Regions from separate parts of the Alteromonas sp. ABH4_457 genome, predicted to be linked through region 2. Evidence: predicted binding sites of a transcription regulator. Region 2 holds the regulator's gene; the other holds the start of a gene.
The links. The regulator sigma-54, encoded in region 2, starts transcription at its own class of promoters, with help from an activator protein. The targets are predictions, from matches to a motif close to GTTGGCACGNNNNTNGNNT.
Positions count from the first base shown of each region.

Region 1: flgA (flagellar basal body P-ring formation chaperone FlgA) is a predicted target of sigma-54. The motif match lies at 2,211-2,229, and genes of this name have one in related genera.

Region 1 covers NZ_JBSWXN010000005.1:193,889-201,902, reverse strand. The annotation lists gene flgB (flagellar basal body rod protein FlgB) at 1-275, opposite strand, end outside; gene ACXAGR_RS13655 (CheR family methyltransferase) at 418-1,251, opposite strand; gene ACXAGR_RS13650 (chemotaxis protein CheV) at 1,271-2,191, opposite strand; gene flgA (flagellar basal body P-ring formation chaperone FlgA) at 2,357-3,091, shown strand; gene flgM (flagellar biosynthesis anti-sigma factor FlgM) at 3,185-3,520, shown strand; gene flgN (flagellar export chaperone FlgN) at 3,531-3,962, shown strand; gene ACXAGR_RS13630 (LPP20 family lipoprotein) at 4,041-4,517, opposite strand; gene ACXAGR_RS13625 (flagellar assembly protein T N-terminal domain-containing protein) at 4,752-5,927, shown strand; tRNA gene ACXAGR_RS13620 (tRNA-Arg) at 6,013-6,087, shown strand; gene smrA (DNA endonuclease SmrA) at 6,127-6,714, shown strand; gene purL (phosphoribosylformylglycinamidine synthase) at 7,733-8,014, opposite strand, start outside.
Region 2 covers NZ_JBSWXN010000008.1:351,624-359,637, forward strand. The annotation lists gene ACXAGR_RS21465 (hypothetical protein) at 1-187, shown strand, start outside; gene ACXAGR_RS21470 (DUF2145 domain-containing protein) at 184-957, shown strand; gene yiaA (inner membrane protein YiaA) at 976-1,368, shown strand; gene ACXAGR_RS21480 (substrate-binding periplasmic protein) at 1,386-2,129, opposite strand; gene ACXAGR_RS21485 (HPr family phosphocarrier protein) at 2,183-2,455, opposite strand; gene rapZ (RNase adapter RapZ) at 2,455-3,300, opposite strand; gene ptsN (PTS IIA-like nitrogen regulatory protein PtsN) at 3,347-3,790, opposite strand; gene hpf (ribosome hibernation promoting factor) at 3,799-4,086, opposite strand; gene ACXAGR_RS21505 (RNA polymerase factor sigma-54) at 4,119-5,603, opposite strand; gene lptB (LPS export ABC transporter ATP-binding protein) at 5,699-6,424, opposite strand; gene lptA (lipopolysaccharide transport periplasmic protein LptA) at 6,430-6,999, opposite strand; gene lptC (LPS export ABC transporter periplasmic protein LptC) at 6,968-7,531, opposite strand; gene kdsC (3-deoxy-manno-octulosonate-8-phosphatase KdsC) at 7,528-8,014, opposite strand, start outside.

The DNA.
Region 1 (8,014 bases), on a different contig from region 2:
TCCCCGGTGTCGGGCTGATTTGGGATTCGATAATCGATGTCGAAGCTGTTGATATTGAGACCGCCACCAATATGATTTTCATGAGTGCGTTGCAAAGAACCCTGGCGCTGTTCACTGCGGGCGCTTTCCATGGCTTGCTTAAAGTCTATATCGCGGGCTTTGTAGCCGGGGGTGTTTGCGTTTGCCAGATTACCGGCAATCACTTCCATCTTCTGCTCTCTGATATCCAGCGCTTTTTTATGGAAACCGGTCAGATTGTCTAGGTTGATGGCCATGTAAAACACTCCACAGGCAAAGATTTCAACAACATCGAATTAAAAAGAGACTCAGAGTATGAATCGTCGTTTTCTTATTGTTGAAAACTTTGCAAATGAAGTGCCAAGTATTTTTTGACGCCCCGGGCGGGGCGTCAGGAGATTATTTATTTCTTTGATAGTAAAGGCCGGGATGGCACTTCACCATGGTAAAGTGAGATCCGGCTTCACCAATAGATTCGGAAGCGCCGAGGAACAAAATCCCCCCGGGCTGCATCTGGGCGGCAATTTGTTGCAGTATCTTTTGTTTCACATCTGCCGGAAAATAGATCAGTACATTACGGCAAAATACGATGTCAAAGCGACCCAGGGCCGTATAACTGTGCAGCAGATTCAGGCTTTTAAAAGAAACCATTCTGCGTACTTCCTCATTGACCTGAACCATCCCCTCACTGTTGGGAGAGAAATAGCGTTGACGGCGTTCTGCCGATAACCCGCGGGCCAGAGAAAGTTCGTCATACACACCTTTGTTACACTTCTCCAGCATGGCCGACGACAAATCTGTGCCGGTAATTTCCACACCTGCTCTTAAAGCGCCGGGTTTTTGCCGCTGAAATTCCAGTACTGACATAGCGATGGAGTACGGCTCCTGTCCTGAGGAACAGGCAGCACTCCAGATCCGCAACCGGCGATTTTCACTGGCGTACTGCGGCAAGATATTATTAATAAGTAACTCGTAGGGATAATTATCACGAAACCAGAGAGTTTCATTGGTGGTCATGGCATCCAGAACGGATTGCAACAAATTACGGTTTCCACCCCGTACCACAGCTGCAATCAGTCCGTCCAGGCTGTCGTAGTCGTATTCGTACATCAAAGACGACAAGCGGCTACGGACAAGATATTGCTTGTTGTCGCCTAATGAAATGCCACACTGTTGCTGCAGAAAAGTTCCGAATTGACGGTAACTGTCGGCAGACACTTCTTTATTTTTCAAGCTTCCCTGGCCTCGTCAATCAATTAGACAACCATTTACCTACAGCAGTAGCAAGTTCATCAGGATGGAATTTTGCAATGAAATCATCGGCACCGACTTTTTGCACCATCGCCTGATTGAATACCCCGCTTAATGACGTGTGAAGAACCACTTTTAATTTCTGCAATTCGGGGGTGTTTTTAATTTCAGCCGTCAGTGTGTATCCGTCCATTTCCGGCATTTCTATATCGGAAACCAGTACGCCCACTTTATCTGTAACGTCGCCGGTTTCAGCAGCAATCTCTTTGAGACGGTTCAATGCTTCCAGGCCATTCTTAGCCAGCTCCATTTTCAGTCCCAGTGCCGTCAGCGCTTTTTTCACCTGACTGCGGGCAACTGAAGAGTCATCGGCAATGAATATAATCTTATCTTCCTGAGCAGTGGTATCCAGCCCGGCGATAACATCTTTACTAACCTCGGCTTTGAGGGGAGAAATTTCGTTAAGAATTTTTTCTACGTCCAGAATTTCCACCAGCTCTTTATCCACTTCCGTAACGGCAGTAAGATAACTGGCGCGACCCGTCCCCTGCGGCGGTGGCATAATGGCATCCCAGTTCGTATTGATAATGCGTTCAACCGCGCCAACCAGAAAGCCCTGTACTGAGCGGTTGTACTCTGCAATAACGATAAACGCTGTTTCGAGGTTTTCAATCCGTCTGCCGCCTGTTGCCATGCTCAGGTCGATGACAGAAATGGTTTGCCCGCGGATATGCGCAATTCCCCGTACCAGTGAATTCAATTTAGGCATTGCTGTCAATGGCGGGCACTGCAGTACCTCCCGCACTTTGAACACGTTAATACCAAAGCGCTGACGGCCGTTGAGTCTGAACAACAGTAGCTCCAGCCTATTCTGCCCCACTAACTGCGTGCGCTGGTTAACGGAATCAAGAATGCCTGACATACATCACCTCTAATTTAAATTGGGCACGAACATTGCGTTTCACCATATCACTTAATGTTTAAAAACAGAATCGCCAAAAAAGTGACACTTTAACCATTACGAATCTAAGGGTTCTGCTTTTAATCATAGTCAAAATACAATGAACTGAACACGAAAAAAGTCATCATGCAGAAAAAGTTATCGAAATTATTGCAGAAATCTTTAAGCAGGCCGCTGATGGTTATGTTGCTGATGATGCTAAACATAGCCAGTATTCCGGCATTTGCCCAATCTTCAGCGCAGATGCGGGAAAAAATTCAGCAGGAAGCTCAGGCTTATCTGTTAAGCGCTATTGGGGACGCTCACGGCGACGATAATATTCAGGTAAGTATTGTGCCAGTTGATGACCGCATTCAGATCCCAGCCTGCCATACGCCTTTTCAGTATCACGCAGACAGCAGCGCCCTCACCCAGTCCTATATTTCAGTAAGAGTGAGTTGCGGCAACAATGACTGGTATCTGTTTACCAACGCACGGGTTGCGCGGACCCGCACGGTGGTGGTGACCTCCGGTCTTATCAGTCCTGGCACAGTGCTGACATCAGCAAACCTGAAGCTGGCTGAAGTAGACATTAACCAGTTACGGCACACCAGTTATATGTCGCAAAAGGAGCTTATCGGCGCGAGAATGAAAAGACGGGTCCGTGACGGCCAGCCTGTACAGGCAAATATGCTATGCTTTGTCTGTAAAGGTGATCGCATCACCATCCGTGCTCAGGCCGCGGGAATGCAGGTGAAAACGGCCGGCATCGCTAGACAGGACGGGGTAATAGGCGATAGTATTCAGGTAGTTAACGCATCGTCGAAAAAGACGCTTATCGCTGAAGTTGCCAGCACGCAAACAGTGGTTGTGAATTTATAGCCTCAAACAGTAAAAAACACTGAAAAAAGGTTAAAGATGCGCCAGTTCAGGCCGATAACGTGTATGAGGTGTTATTGGTAGTGGAAAAAATTTATGGCAATCAACAATGTTAACAATGGAACCCCTAAGGCGCCCATTGACAATGCAAAGCTGAATAATCAGCAGGCACAGACACAAACGGCGCAGCAACAGGAAGCTGCGGCGAAAAATACACAGACTACGGCTCCGCGCCAGGACTCTGTCTCACTGACTCAGTCTGCCCAGCAGTTAAGTCAGGTACAGAAGAAAGGCACTGAGGCGCCGGTCAATCAGGAAAAGGTCGACAAACTGAAGAAAGCCATTCAAAGTGGTGAGTATAAAATCGACCCGGATTCCCTGGCGCAGAAAATCGCACGGTTAGAAGCGCAGGTTTTTGGCATTAAATCGTAGAGAGTAATTTATGTCGCAGTCACTGGAACAGGCACTGGAGCAACAGATCGCAAACTTAACGCATCTGGCGACTTTGCTTGAACAGGAATTGCACCTGATCAGCTCCCGGGATGCTGAGGCATTGATGAATCTGCTCAAGGATAAAGAGCAAACCCTCGATACCATTCAGCAAAGTGATATTGCTATCAGTAAGCAATACACTGCACTTACAGCGGAAAAAACAGCGCCAGACGATGTTACCGCCTTGATTGCCCAGGCCAAAAAGCTTCTCGAAGAGTGTCAGTACCGTACATCAGTTAATCAAAAAGCCGTTGAACAGGGTCAGCTCAGGTTGACCCACCTGCGTAATTTAATGCTGGAAGTCCGCGCCAAAGAATCTCTGACCTACGATAAAAGCGGAAAGCCGAAAGGCTCCGGACTAGGCAGAGGCGTGAGCGCCTGATAACAGTGACAAGTACCAAAAAGCCCGTGAAAACGGGCTTTTTTGCTTTTTGCAGAAGACCGGAGCCAGTAAACCGGCTCAGTAATAAGTAACGTCTCTAATCCTTTTAGGCTTAGCGGTTGTCAGGTAAATATCGTACACCTTACGCATGTCCAGCTCTAACTCAGTAGCGTAAGTATCCTCGCCCACCGGATAACTTTTTATCACCCTCGCGCCGCGGATCACGCCTTCAACAGATGCTTTTAATTGTGAATCCTGCATCACCATGTTCGCCACCGACTGAGAACCATTCAGTCGCTGACCGTATACCTGCTCAGCCAGTTCGCGGTAGGCATCCAGCTTTGATGCTTTCATTGCCATCAGGGAGCGGTCATTTTCCGTCTGACCCATTTGCTGCGCAACCGGTGCATATCCTATCGCTGTCAGCACGGGGTAACTTTCCGGCTCCACCACTTCCCACTCAACATGCTTATCAATAAGCCCTGAGCAACCACCCAGCAGTAATACCAGACTGACGCCTGTCGCTCTTGCTGATCGCAGGATAATAGATTGCATAACCCACCTGTAGTTCTTAATCAGTTTGCTGAATGTCGCTGAACACCATTGTTCTGCATCCACAGCAGATTTTTTCTGTTACCCGTTTCCAGCAATAACCGTGCCCTGATGTTCTGCGCCATTTTTCAGACGCAATTTCAGGAACGTTTTTTGCTCTTGTCTTTGCACATAAAGCCGGAAACGCTGCTTTGCCAGCGGTTCTGCTTCATTTTAAATATGATTGCGGTGATAAAGATGACTCGAATTGACAATTTGCTCCGGCCAGCGGGGATTAAACTGTTTCTTACAGGGCTATTTTTATTACTGTCGTGGCAAACTTCTGCCGCCTGGTATGAAGCCAGAGGACAGGCACTCATCCAGGGCGGAGATAAAATTGCCGCCAAAGCAAAGGCCACCGAAGAGGCGATCAGACAGGCAATGATTTTTGCCGGCGCTTCTGTGCAAAGTGTTCAGATGCTGACCAACGGACTGTTGCAGGAAGACAGGCTTCAAATCAGTGCCAGCGGAGAAGTGAACAACCTTGAGCTTATTGATGAGAAATGGCACAGCGATTATGTGACAGTAACCATTCGGGCAGACATTTTCCCGCAAACCGCCTCATGCAGTGCTGCTGACTTTCAAAAGACTCTGGTCACCACCTGGTTTCCTATCGAACACCGGACGCAGGCACAGGACGGACAAATCCACGATTTGTCCGAACAGGCACCGAGACACCTCCAGCAATTATTTAAAGCCCGCTCTGAATTAACTTCACTGGCTCAGATAGTGCCCTACACTGTCAGATGGAACCGCGCTAATGTGCTGGCTCAGGCACCTGACCTGGCCCGACAGAGCCGCTCACAATACATTCTGGCAGCAACCATCACAGATTTGAGTATGTTGCGTCCCGCCCACTCTTCACTGGCATTCTGGAAGGATGATGATGCATTGCGTCAGTTCTCCCTCGATGTTTCTCTGGTAGACGGTATGAACGGTGCCGTACTCATGCAGAAAAATTATGCTACCGAAGCCGTGTGGGAATTCGATCAGTTCTCACAGATTGATGTCAGCAGCTACCGGTTCTGGCAAAGTGAATACGGCAAAGCCGTCAACCGGTTGTTCACCGGCGTGGTAGAAGACATTGATGATATGCTCACCTGTCAGCCAGCTACCGGCCGGGTACTGGCCGTCAGAGGCGATGTCTTGCAGGTATCCATTGGCCGCAGCCATGGTATTCAACCCGGTGACGAACTCACCGTCTATAAAACCAGCCAGGTGCGCGATCCGCAGGGCATGACATTTTTGCAATATAACCTTTATCCCGTGAAAGTGCGGGTAACCAGCGCATCCGTTGACAGCGCCACGGTTGAAGCGGTTGACGGAGGAATTCTTGCCAATATCCAGCCCAATGATTTTGTAGCCAGACGATAGAAAACACAGTAAATCAGAGAATTGCGGGTTCAACTTCCATTCAGGATAGCTATAATAGCGGTTCTCCGGCAGTTCAGGACCGGATGTCCCTATAGTTTAATGGATAAAACAAGGCCCTCCTAAGGCTTAGATGTTGGTTCGATTCCAGCTAGGGACGCCATAGCGTTAAGCGACATATTCTTTGTGTTCGAGGTCAGCCATGCACCACCAGTTCGACGATGATGATTTACGTTCTTTCATGGAAGAGATGGGCGATGTACAACGGATAACTACAGACGACAAAGTATTCAATCACGACGCACAGGACAGCCTTGCGAAAAAGGCCAAAAGAGCCGCACTGGCCAAAGATAATCCGGACATATTCAATCCCCTCAGTATGGAAAACGTGAAACCCGTCAAACCCGACGATTTCATTGCTTTTCAACAACCCGGCATTCAGGACGGCGTGTTTAAGAACTTACGGCTGGGTAAGTATGAACTTGAACAGCGTATATCCCTTAAAAACCTGACCCTCGCTGAATCCAGAGACTTACTTTACAAGCAACTCAAAAACGCCCATGAACGGGGCACACGCGCTCTGCTTGTTCAGCATGGCAAAGGCGAAAACAGTAAACCGCTTCCGGCAATGAAAAAAAGCTACGTAAACCACTGGCTCGCCGAACTGGATTTCGTCATCGCGTGGCATACCGCACAACCCGGTCATGGCGGTTTCGGCGCAACTTATGTATTGCTGAAAAAACATCCGCAACAAAAGTTAATAAACCGCGAAAAAAATAGAAAAAGATAAAGTGGAAAAATTGCGATAGTGATCTATGTTTAAAGACCGGCCGTTAAATGATATATGTGGCGGTTTTGAGATGTGTTTCAGGTGTTGCGTTTGCACCGAAAATCATTTTTGAGTTTACGAAATTGACTACACCAGAAGTTTTTGAAGACAGTACTAACCCACTCCGCAATGCGAAGAGAGCACTGTTAACTGACCCTGCGACTAAACAGCAATCAGATTGATTGCGAGCGCTTTTCGCTCACTTTTAATTCTGCGGAACTTGCGGAAGAACTGAATACAGCGGTCAGAATCATAAACAAGACTGCGACAGCGACACCGGTTAAACCGAACCCCTTACCAGAACGATACATATTCGTCTCTTATTATCTAACGTTAACTGCGGATCCCTAACGATCCTAACCAAACAACCCGCTTCCGTTGCTACCTTTTATAAGTCTTCCTGACACGCCTAATGTAAAACAGTGTTTTACAGATCACAAGAGATCGGTTCAAAAATTTGACACTGAAACAACTTATTTTTGGCGCTCAGTATATGCAGACCACGTCCGGTTAAAATTGTTCCGGAAAATGTAAAAATTAATCAATTTCCGTAAATCTTTGTAACTGAGCAGGAATGGGTATGGAGATGCGGCTTCCGCAAACAGCGAGTGCGGCCGGTTTCGAAAACTGAAAAGGCTGAAGATGTCAGCTTCCGCAACCAGCGAGTGCGGCCGGTTTCGAAAACTGAAAAGGCTGAAGATGTCAGCTTCCGCAACCAGCGAGTGCGGAAGCGACTCAAGTGCTGAACAGGTTGACTAACCAGCGCTCGCACAAAAAAAGAGGGGCTGCGTTTTAAAAACCGTTTTGGCAGGATTTGAAACCTGAAAAGGCTGGAGATTGAAGATTTCGCAGAACGGATTCCGTTGCAAAAGTTAAAAACCGTCAGCCGCAGGGAAGCGGCTGCCGAGCCCCCAGGGATGGGTTTACGGCGTGTTTTTAACTTGCAACGGTCTCCGTTCGTCAGCGAAATCGAAAACTACTAGCCGACGAAAACGCGGGCGTTGCGGAAGATGCGCATCCACGCGCCGTCTTCCTGCCAGTCGTCCGGGCGCCAGGAGTTCGCTACAGTACGGAATACACGTTCCGGGTGAGGCATCATAATCGTTGCCCGACCATCAGCAGATGTCAGACCCGTGATACCCGCCGGAGAGCCGTTCGGGTTCGCAGGATAGGTATCTGCTACCTGACCGTAGTTGTTCACGTAACGCAGGGCTACCTGATTCGCGCTCTGTACCGCACTCAGTGCGTCAGCAGAGGCAAA
Region 2 (8,014 bases):
ATCGGTTGCACCGGTCGTGTTAAGTGTGGGAGTGGCAGTGATTGCGGCAGATTCAGCGCACTCCGTTCACCATAGCATTGAGAAAAGCAATAAACCTTTACCGGTGACAAAACGGGTGATTACTGCAGACCCGGCACCTAATGTGGTGATAAACCAGACTATCGTGACACAGGGGAAAGCTCAATGAGGTCCGCGATAGCAATGCTTGCATGTCTGGCGTTGCCTGTATTTGCCGGCAGTCAGGAAGAAGCACCCCGCCGGTATGCGCCGGAGGCGATTATAAAGTTTGCAAAGCAAACTGAGCATTACCTGGCTGAGCAGGGAGCCTATGCGGCCATTATTGCGCGGGTTGGACGGGCGCCTGAAGACTTGCCTGAAGGTATTTCATTCACCCATACGGCAATTGCGCTGTATTCCGATATTACGCTGGATGACGGCACGGTAGAGCAGGGATATGCAATACACAATTTATATCAGCTGGCAGATAAGCCGGGTACAAGCGTACTGAAAACGGATTATCCGGTGGATTTCTTTTGGGGAGCAACGGAGTTAAAAACCGGCATAATCATTCCCGATTGGGAAGTGCAGCAGAAAATCGTTGCCCTGTATGCGCAGGACAAAGCGAAATTGCTGCACGAACCGGCCTATTCCGTTATTGCGAGTCCGTTTACGGAAGGAAAGCAAAATTGCACTGAGTACACCCTTGATGTGCTGAATGCTGCTATTTACGACACCACTGACAGTCATCGCCTTAAAAACAATACGCAGGCATGGTTTAAAGCACAGCCGGTGAAGGTTAACAAAATGAAGTTGCGGTTAGGCAGTTGGGTGAGCAGCGGCGTGTCGTTAAGCGACCATCCGGGCGCGATACAAACCGCTACGTTCACCACTATTGCTAATTATCTGGAAAACAATCAACTGGTGGCACATCAAACCGTGCTGTATGCCAGTCACTGATACAAAACGGAGATCATCATGAACGCAAATAAACCTACGAAAGCCTTTTTTATTGCTTCTGTTATTGCACTGCTGACAGGATTTGCCGCTTACATAACCGGACTCCTGAATGCCGATATGCCACTTAATGAAAAAGGCTACTACTTTGCTGTATTTCTGTTTGGACTGTTTGCTGCTGTGTCTGTTCAAAAAACAGTGCGGGACAAAATGGAAGGCATACAGACAACGAAAATATATCTGATGTTGTGCTGGTTTGGCCTTGGTGCTGCTATTGCACTGTTAGTGATTGGTCTGGTAAACGCCAACCTGTTGCTGAGTGAAAAAGGATTCTATGGAATGGCATTCGTCCTGAGTTTGTTTGCCGCGATAACGGTGCAAAAAAATGTCAGGGATAATACGGCAGCAGAATAAGGTGTGAGGTTGAAGGATCAGCTCGCAGGATCCGGGTCTTTAACATAGCCAGACAGGACGTGATTGAATTTATCGATGAAGCCCGGGTCCACAGATTGTTTACTGAACATGAAGTGGACGTCCTGCACGTTCACGGGATTATCACTGATTTCCAGTTCGAGATGCAGCAGTTCAGCATTAAAGCTAATCACTCTGATATCGTCCAGCACCAAATCGACACGGCCTCTGTTCAGAAACTGTAACCGCCGTTTAACGGAATCCAGATGAATAAGCTGCGCGCTGTACTGCTCAGTGACTTTTTCATTAAACCAGTCGCCATACCATCCGCCGGTATTTAACGCCAGGGTTTTGCCTTCCCTTAGTAAGGTTTCAAGAGATTTACCGGCATATTCGTCATGATGGGAAGGATGAAAGGCAAAGCTGATGGTTTCTTTGCGGTAAGGAACAGAAAAATAGTTTTTCAGTGCTCTCGCCGGTGTGAAAGCTGCACCTGTAACTACATCAATTTGCCCCAGTTCTATTTGCTGAGTGACCCGTCTTTCAGGCAGGATCTGGCTTTCCAGTGCATAATCCAGCTTGCCTAAAACCGACTTCAACAATTGGTAGTCTTCACCGGCCGGCTCATTATTGTCTGTTATGTACAGATAAGGAGGCCAGGCCGTACCACCGGTTATCAGACTTTTTCTGTGCTCAGCACACCATACTGAGCTTTGAAAAGCCATCGCTGTCAAAAAGATGATTAAACTGATGAAACGTTTCAACGGGTTTGCCTTTAAGCCTTCGCCGGCACTGCACACTCAGTGGTGTGCCGGCGCTATTCATCTTCGTTAAATCTGCCTGCAATTAGTGCCTCGACGGCATCCATTGCAGCTTCAGCATCCGGACCTTCAGAGATCACAGTAACCTGTTCCCCCTGATGACTTTCCATCATCATCAGTCCCAGCACACTATTGGCATTAGCCTGCTTATCGCCTTTTTGTAAAATAACTTCGGCATCGAACTGATTCGCCAGTTGCACTAACTGCGTTGCAGCTCTGGCATGCAGGCCCAGTTTATTAACAATAGTCAGAGATTTCTCTATGCGCATTATTTACTTTGCTCCCTGTGGCGGATCTGGACATCAGGATGAGATTCCCGGAAGTTTTTCGCCAGTGATTCCGCTACATAAACTGAACGGTGCTGTCCGCCGGTACATCCGATAGCGACAGTCACATAACTGCGGTTGTTCCGTTCAAGGTGTGGCAACCAGGTCGTGATGAGGTTCTGAATCTGCCAGATAAATTTGGTCACTATAGGCTGGGAACTGAGGAAAACCTGAACCGGTGTATCCAGGCCCGTCAGATGTTTTAAATCCGGCTCCCAGTGAGGGTTTGGCAGAAAACGGGCGTCAAATACATAGTCTGCATCTTTGGGAATACCGTGTTTAAAGCCGAATGATTCAAATACCAGAACAAGTCGTGAGCTTTTCTTACCGAGGATACGCTCGCGGATTAATTCTGCCAGCTGGTGGATGCTCAGAGAGTCGGTATCAATATTCAAATCCGCTCTTTCCGCTACAGGCGCCAGCAGTTCACGTTCTGTCTGGATGGCATCTGACAATGACTTATTCAGTTTGGCCAGCGGGTGTAACCGCCGGGTTTCGCTGAACCGGCGCACCAGCATATCGTCACTTGCGTCAATATATACGATGGTGACAGTCCATGACTCCGGCAGGTAGTCGAGAATTTCAACCAGCTCAGAAGGCTCTTTAGGCAAGTTTCTGACATCAATACTCACAGCTACCTGCTCGTATTCATCGGCGACAGTGTGTGTCAGGGCTGGTAACAGATTAACCGGAATATTATCGACGCAGTAGTACCCCAGATCCTCAAGGGCACGAAGTGCTACTGATTTTCCTGAACCGGAACGTCCGCTGATGATGATTAACTTCACGCCGTTTCTCCTGAAGTCACGTGTTGTCGGTGCGTATTACACTAAGTTACTGTAATGCGCGAATAATATCATCACTTGTCTGAGCTTTGCGGATAGTTTTTATGGTTTCTTTATCGCTGAGTTTTCCGGCAACCATGGCCAGAGTTTGTAAATGTCCTTCGGTTTGTTCCTGAGGGACAAGCAGAGTAAAGAAAATATCCACAGGTTTGTTGTCGATAGCATCAAAATCGATGGCGGGTGTGCTGGTAACTACGATGGCGATGACATTTTCCAGTCCGGCCAGGCGACCGTGGGGGAGGGCTATGCCGTTACCTATACCTGTGCTGCCCATTCGCTCACGGGCCAGCAGGCTACTTAACACGGTGGCTTCATCAACATCGGGGTTATTTTTAGCTGCAATCCCGCTGATGATTTCGAGAATGCGTTTTTTGCTATTGCACTGGACCGCACACTCGGTGCGGTCCAGGCTGACTATGGCTTGTATATCCATGAATTCAATTAGTGCTTTTTAAGCTTTTCCTTGTGTTTCAGGACCTGCCTGTCGAGCTTATCGACCATGCTGTCAATGGCAGCATACATGTCCTGATTTTCGGAAGAGGCGAAGACTTCCGCGCCGCTAAGATGAACCGTTGCTTCTGCTTTTTGGCTAAGCTTTTCAACATTTAAAATAACGTGCACATTTGATATGTGGTCAAAATGACGTTCCAGTTTGCTGAACTTAGTATCGACATAATTACGCAAAGAATCAGTGATCTCAATGTGATGACCAGAAAGGTTGATTTGCATATTTCGTCTTCCTTATTTTGAGCAGCCTTAAGTTAGATAAGGCTTTTGCGTTGGTTAGACGGCGGGATCGACAAGGATTCCCGGTACTTTGCTATTGTTCGCCGGGCAACCATAATGCCTTGATCGGCCAACAACGAAGCAATCTTGCTGTCACTCAGTGGCTTGCTTGGCTTTTCAGCGGCAACCAGCTTTTTAATCAGGGCGCGAATCGCTGTAGATGAACACTCACCACCTGATTCAGTGGCAACGTGGCTGGAGAAGAAATACTTCAACTCGAAAATACCACGGGGCGTGTGCATGTACTTCTGCGTTGTTACCCTGGAAATAGTAGATTCGTGCATATCTACCATTTCTGCGACATCATTCAGCACCATTGGTTTCATCATTTCAGGGCCATGCTCAAAAAAGCCCATCTGTTGCTGAACAATACAATTTGCTACTTTCAGCAGCGTATCGTTCCGGCTCTCAAGGCTCTTAATAAACCATTTTGCTTCCTGCATGTGAGAGCGGATAAATTGTGAATCACTGCTGTTTCTTGCTTTACGGCTCATTGCAGCATACTGCTGATTAACACTGAGCTTAGGCAGGCTGTCGGGGTTTAATTCTACAACCCAACGGCCATTTTTCTTCGCAACCGATACATCCGGAATGACATATTCGGGTTCTTTCGTAATTAATGCACTGCCCGGACGGGGATTAAGCGTTTGCAGCAAACGCATCGCTTCCCGTAACTGATCTTCTTTCAGGCGGGTTTTACGCATTAACGTACGGTAATCTTTACTGCCTAACAGATCGGAATGCTCTCTGAGCAGTAGTTTGGCTTCTTCCAGCCACGGTGTTTCCGGTGCAAATTGCGCCAGCTGAACTAACAAGCACTCCTGCGGTGTGCGGGAGCCGGAACCGAGAGGATCAAATAGCTGAATACGTTTAAGTACGCACTCAACCTCATCTTCTTCTACGGGCTCTTCCATATCTTCACTGTTTACGCTTTGCAGAATGTCGTCAACGGTAACCGTTAGATAGCCGGACTCATCAATGGAATCGATGATCGCCAGCGCGATGGCGCGGTCTGTGTCAGAAAAAGGTGTCAGACGCATTTGCCACAGCAGATGGTCCTGAATATTTTCGGTGGTTTCACCCTGAAAGATTTGTTCATCATCACCCCCGGAAGGGCCGGGCGCGGGGGCAGAAGACGCAGAAATGTACTCATCCCAGGTACTGTCGATGGGCAGCTCATCCGGTAAATCATTCTTTTCCAGTGCTTCACCGGTATCCATGCTGTCAGAAGATGAGGCTGTTGCAGACTCTTGCATGCTGTCATCATTGTCGATGTTATTTTTCTCAATTACATCGTTGTCGGAGCTGTCGTCGACTTCCAGCAAAGGATTAGAATCGAGAGCTTCCTGAATTTCTTGTTGTAAGTCCAGCGTAGACAACTGCAATAGCTTGATCGCCTGCTGAAGCTGAGGCGTCATTGTTAGTTGTTGGCTAAATTTTAACTGTAAAGATGGTTTCATCTACGTCTTATATAAACTCTAAAAAGGACATCCGGTTGTAGCGGTGTGAGTGCCGGTGGCGAAATCTCCGCTAAATGCTCATCCCGATATCTTAACTATAGCCTGAATTGCTCACCAAGGTATACATCACGAACTTTTTGATTACTTAATACCTGTTCTGCGGTGCCCTGAGCAATCAGTTCTCCATGACTGACGATATAGGCCTCTTCACACACATCAAGGGTTTCCCTGACATTGTGGTCGGTGATGAGGATACCGATACCTCTGTCCCGTAAGTGCTGAATGATCTTCTTTATATCATTAACCGAAATCGGGTCAACTCCGGCGAAGGGTTCATCGAGCAAAATAAATTGCGGATTGGCTGCCAGTGCGCGGGCAATTTCAACCCGGCGGCGTTCGCCACCCGACAAACTCATACCTGTACTATTACGTATATGGTTAATATTAAATTCATCAAGTAGTGCATCCGCTTCCTGTTCACGTTGATGACTTTTTAAGTCTTTACGCGTCTGTAATATCGCCATGATGTTTTCATGTACGGTCAGCTTGCGGAAAATGGATGCCTCCTGGGGTAAATAGCCAATTCCCCGGCGGGCACGTTCGTGCATTGGCTGGTGCGTCAGCTCCTGCTCATCAATGAGGATTTTGCCTTTGTCCAGTGGCACAAGACCGACAATCATGTAAAACGTTGTGGTTTTACCTGCACCGTTAGGACCCAGCAGACCTACTATCTGTCCGGTAGAAACCGATAAACTAACGTCACGGACGACCTGGCGTGATTTATACGACTTTGCCAGGTGAGTCGCACTCAGGGTTGCCATGTAACTCAGTTACCCTCGTTTTCGTTGCTGTCTGAAGTCTTGTTCTCTTCCTTCAGCTCTTTAACTGTGTCAGGACGGAAAACCGTGGTTACCCGGCCGTTGCTGTTACTTTCACCGCCGGTTGCCAGAAGTTGCTCTTTTGACATGTCATAGGTGATGCTATCTCCCTGGACCATGCTGGTATCTTGCTGGATTTTCGCATCACCTTGCAAGGAAATAAGTTGTTTGGCTACTTCGTAGCGAATTTCATTTGCGCTGGCTTTTACTTTTGCGCCGTCATCCAGCGTTTGAGAATAAGTGGCTGGTTTTCCGCGGGCAATAAAAACCTCTTTCCCTTCGCCTTCACTGGCGATGGCTTCAACTTCATCTGCGGCAATGATGAGTGAACCCTGGGTAATCTTCACATCGTCTTTAAAAACCGATTTCTTCTTTTTACCGTCAATAAACTGTGACTTAGCATCCACGGTAATAGGCTTTTCAAAATCACCGGAGCCGGCCATTGCCTCACCGGCAGCAGCAAGCAGCGCTATTGCTGCGAAAAGGCTAACTGCCCGGGGAATAAATTGTCTGCACATGATCAATTAACTCATATTGTTGGGTACGCAGGTTTGCATTGAAACCGTTACTTTTAATGATGGTCTGTACACCGCGTATATCTACCGGCTGGTCTGAAGTCATGGTTTTGTCATCCAGATTCACCTTAATAAAATTGGTTGTGATGGTCTGGATAAACTCTTCAGGGTTCAGGCTTTTTATCAGCACATTGTCTTCCAGCTGGATCAGGTCATCGTTGTAGAGTGTGCCTTCATCAGCGGTGACTTGCCATGGGGCCTCGTCATCATTCACATAGACAGTGTATTTGGGTTGGTCGAATAACACAAAGCCTAGTTGGTCGTAATGCTCCATAGAGGCGGCAAAGACTTCGTGGTTGAGTTTGCCTTCTTCGTTATACAGCGTAGTTGTCAAATTCTTTGCTTTATAGGCAGGGCGTAAAGCGTCTGCTCCGGCTTTTTTCGCCGGTGCTTGCTCTTCTGCCATCCAGACCGGAAGGTACATCAGCAGCGCCATAACAAACAGCGCAGAAATACTGATCCCTAAACGGTTCATACGCTGGCCCCGTGTATGGTGTCCAGCGTGCCGAGCGCCTGTAAAATCACATCACAGACTTCCCGTACTGCGCCGAATCCACCATTTTTTGTGGTGATCCAGTTCGCTTCGCGGGTGACGGCCGGATGGGCATCTTTCACCGCAATTTTTGTTTCGGCAAACCGGTACATGCCAAGATCCGGCATATCATCACCGATGGCTGCAACCTCTGATGGCGCCAGATTCAACTTTTCGCACAACTGAGCCATAGCCGTGGCTTTATCTTCCTGACCCTGAATAATGTGCTTCACATTCAAAGCGGTCATGCGATTCTTTACAATGGCCGAGTCGCGGCCGGTAATGACAGCAACGTCCACACCACTGTTTATTAATGCCTTAACGCCATAGCCATCGCGGGTGTGAAAGGCTTTTAACTCTTCACCATTGTTGCCAAGATAAATTCTGCCGTCAGAAAATACGCCGTCGATATCACAAACGAGCAGT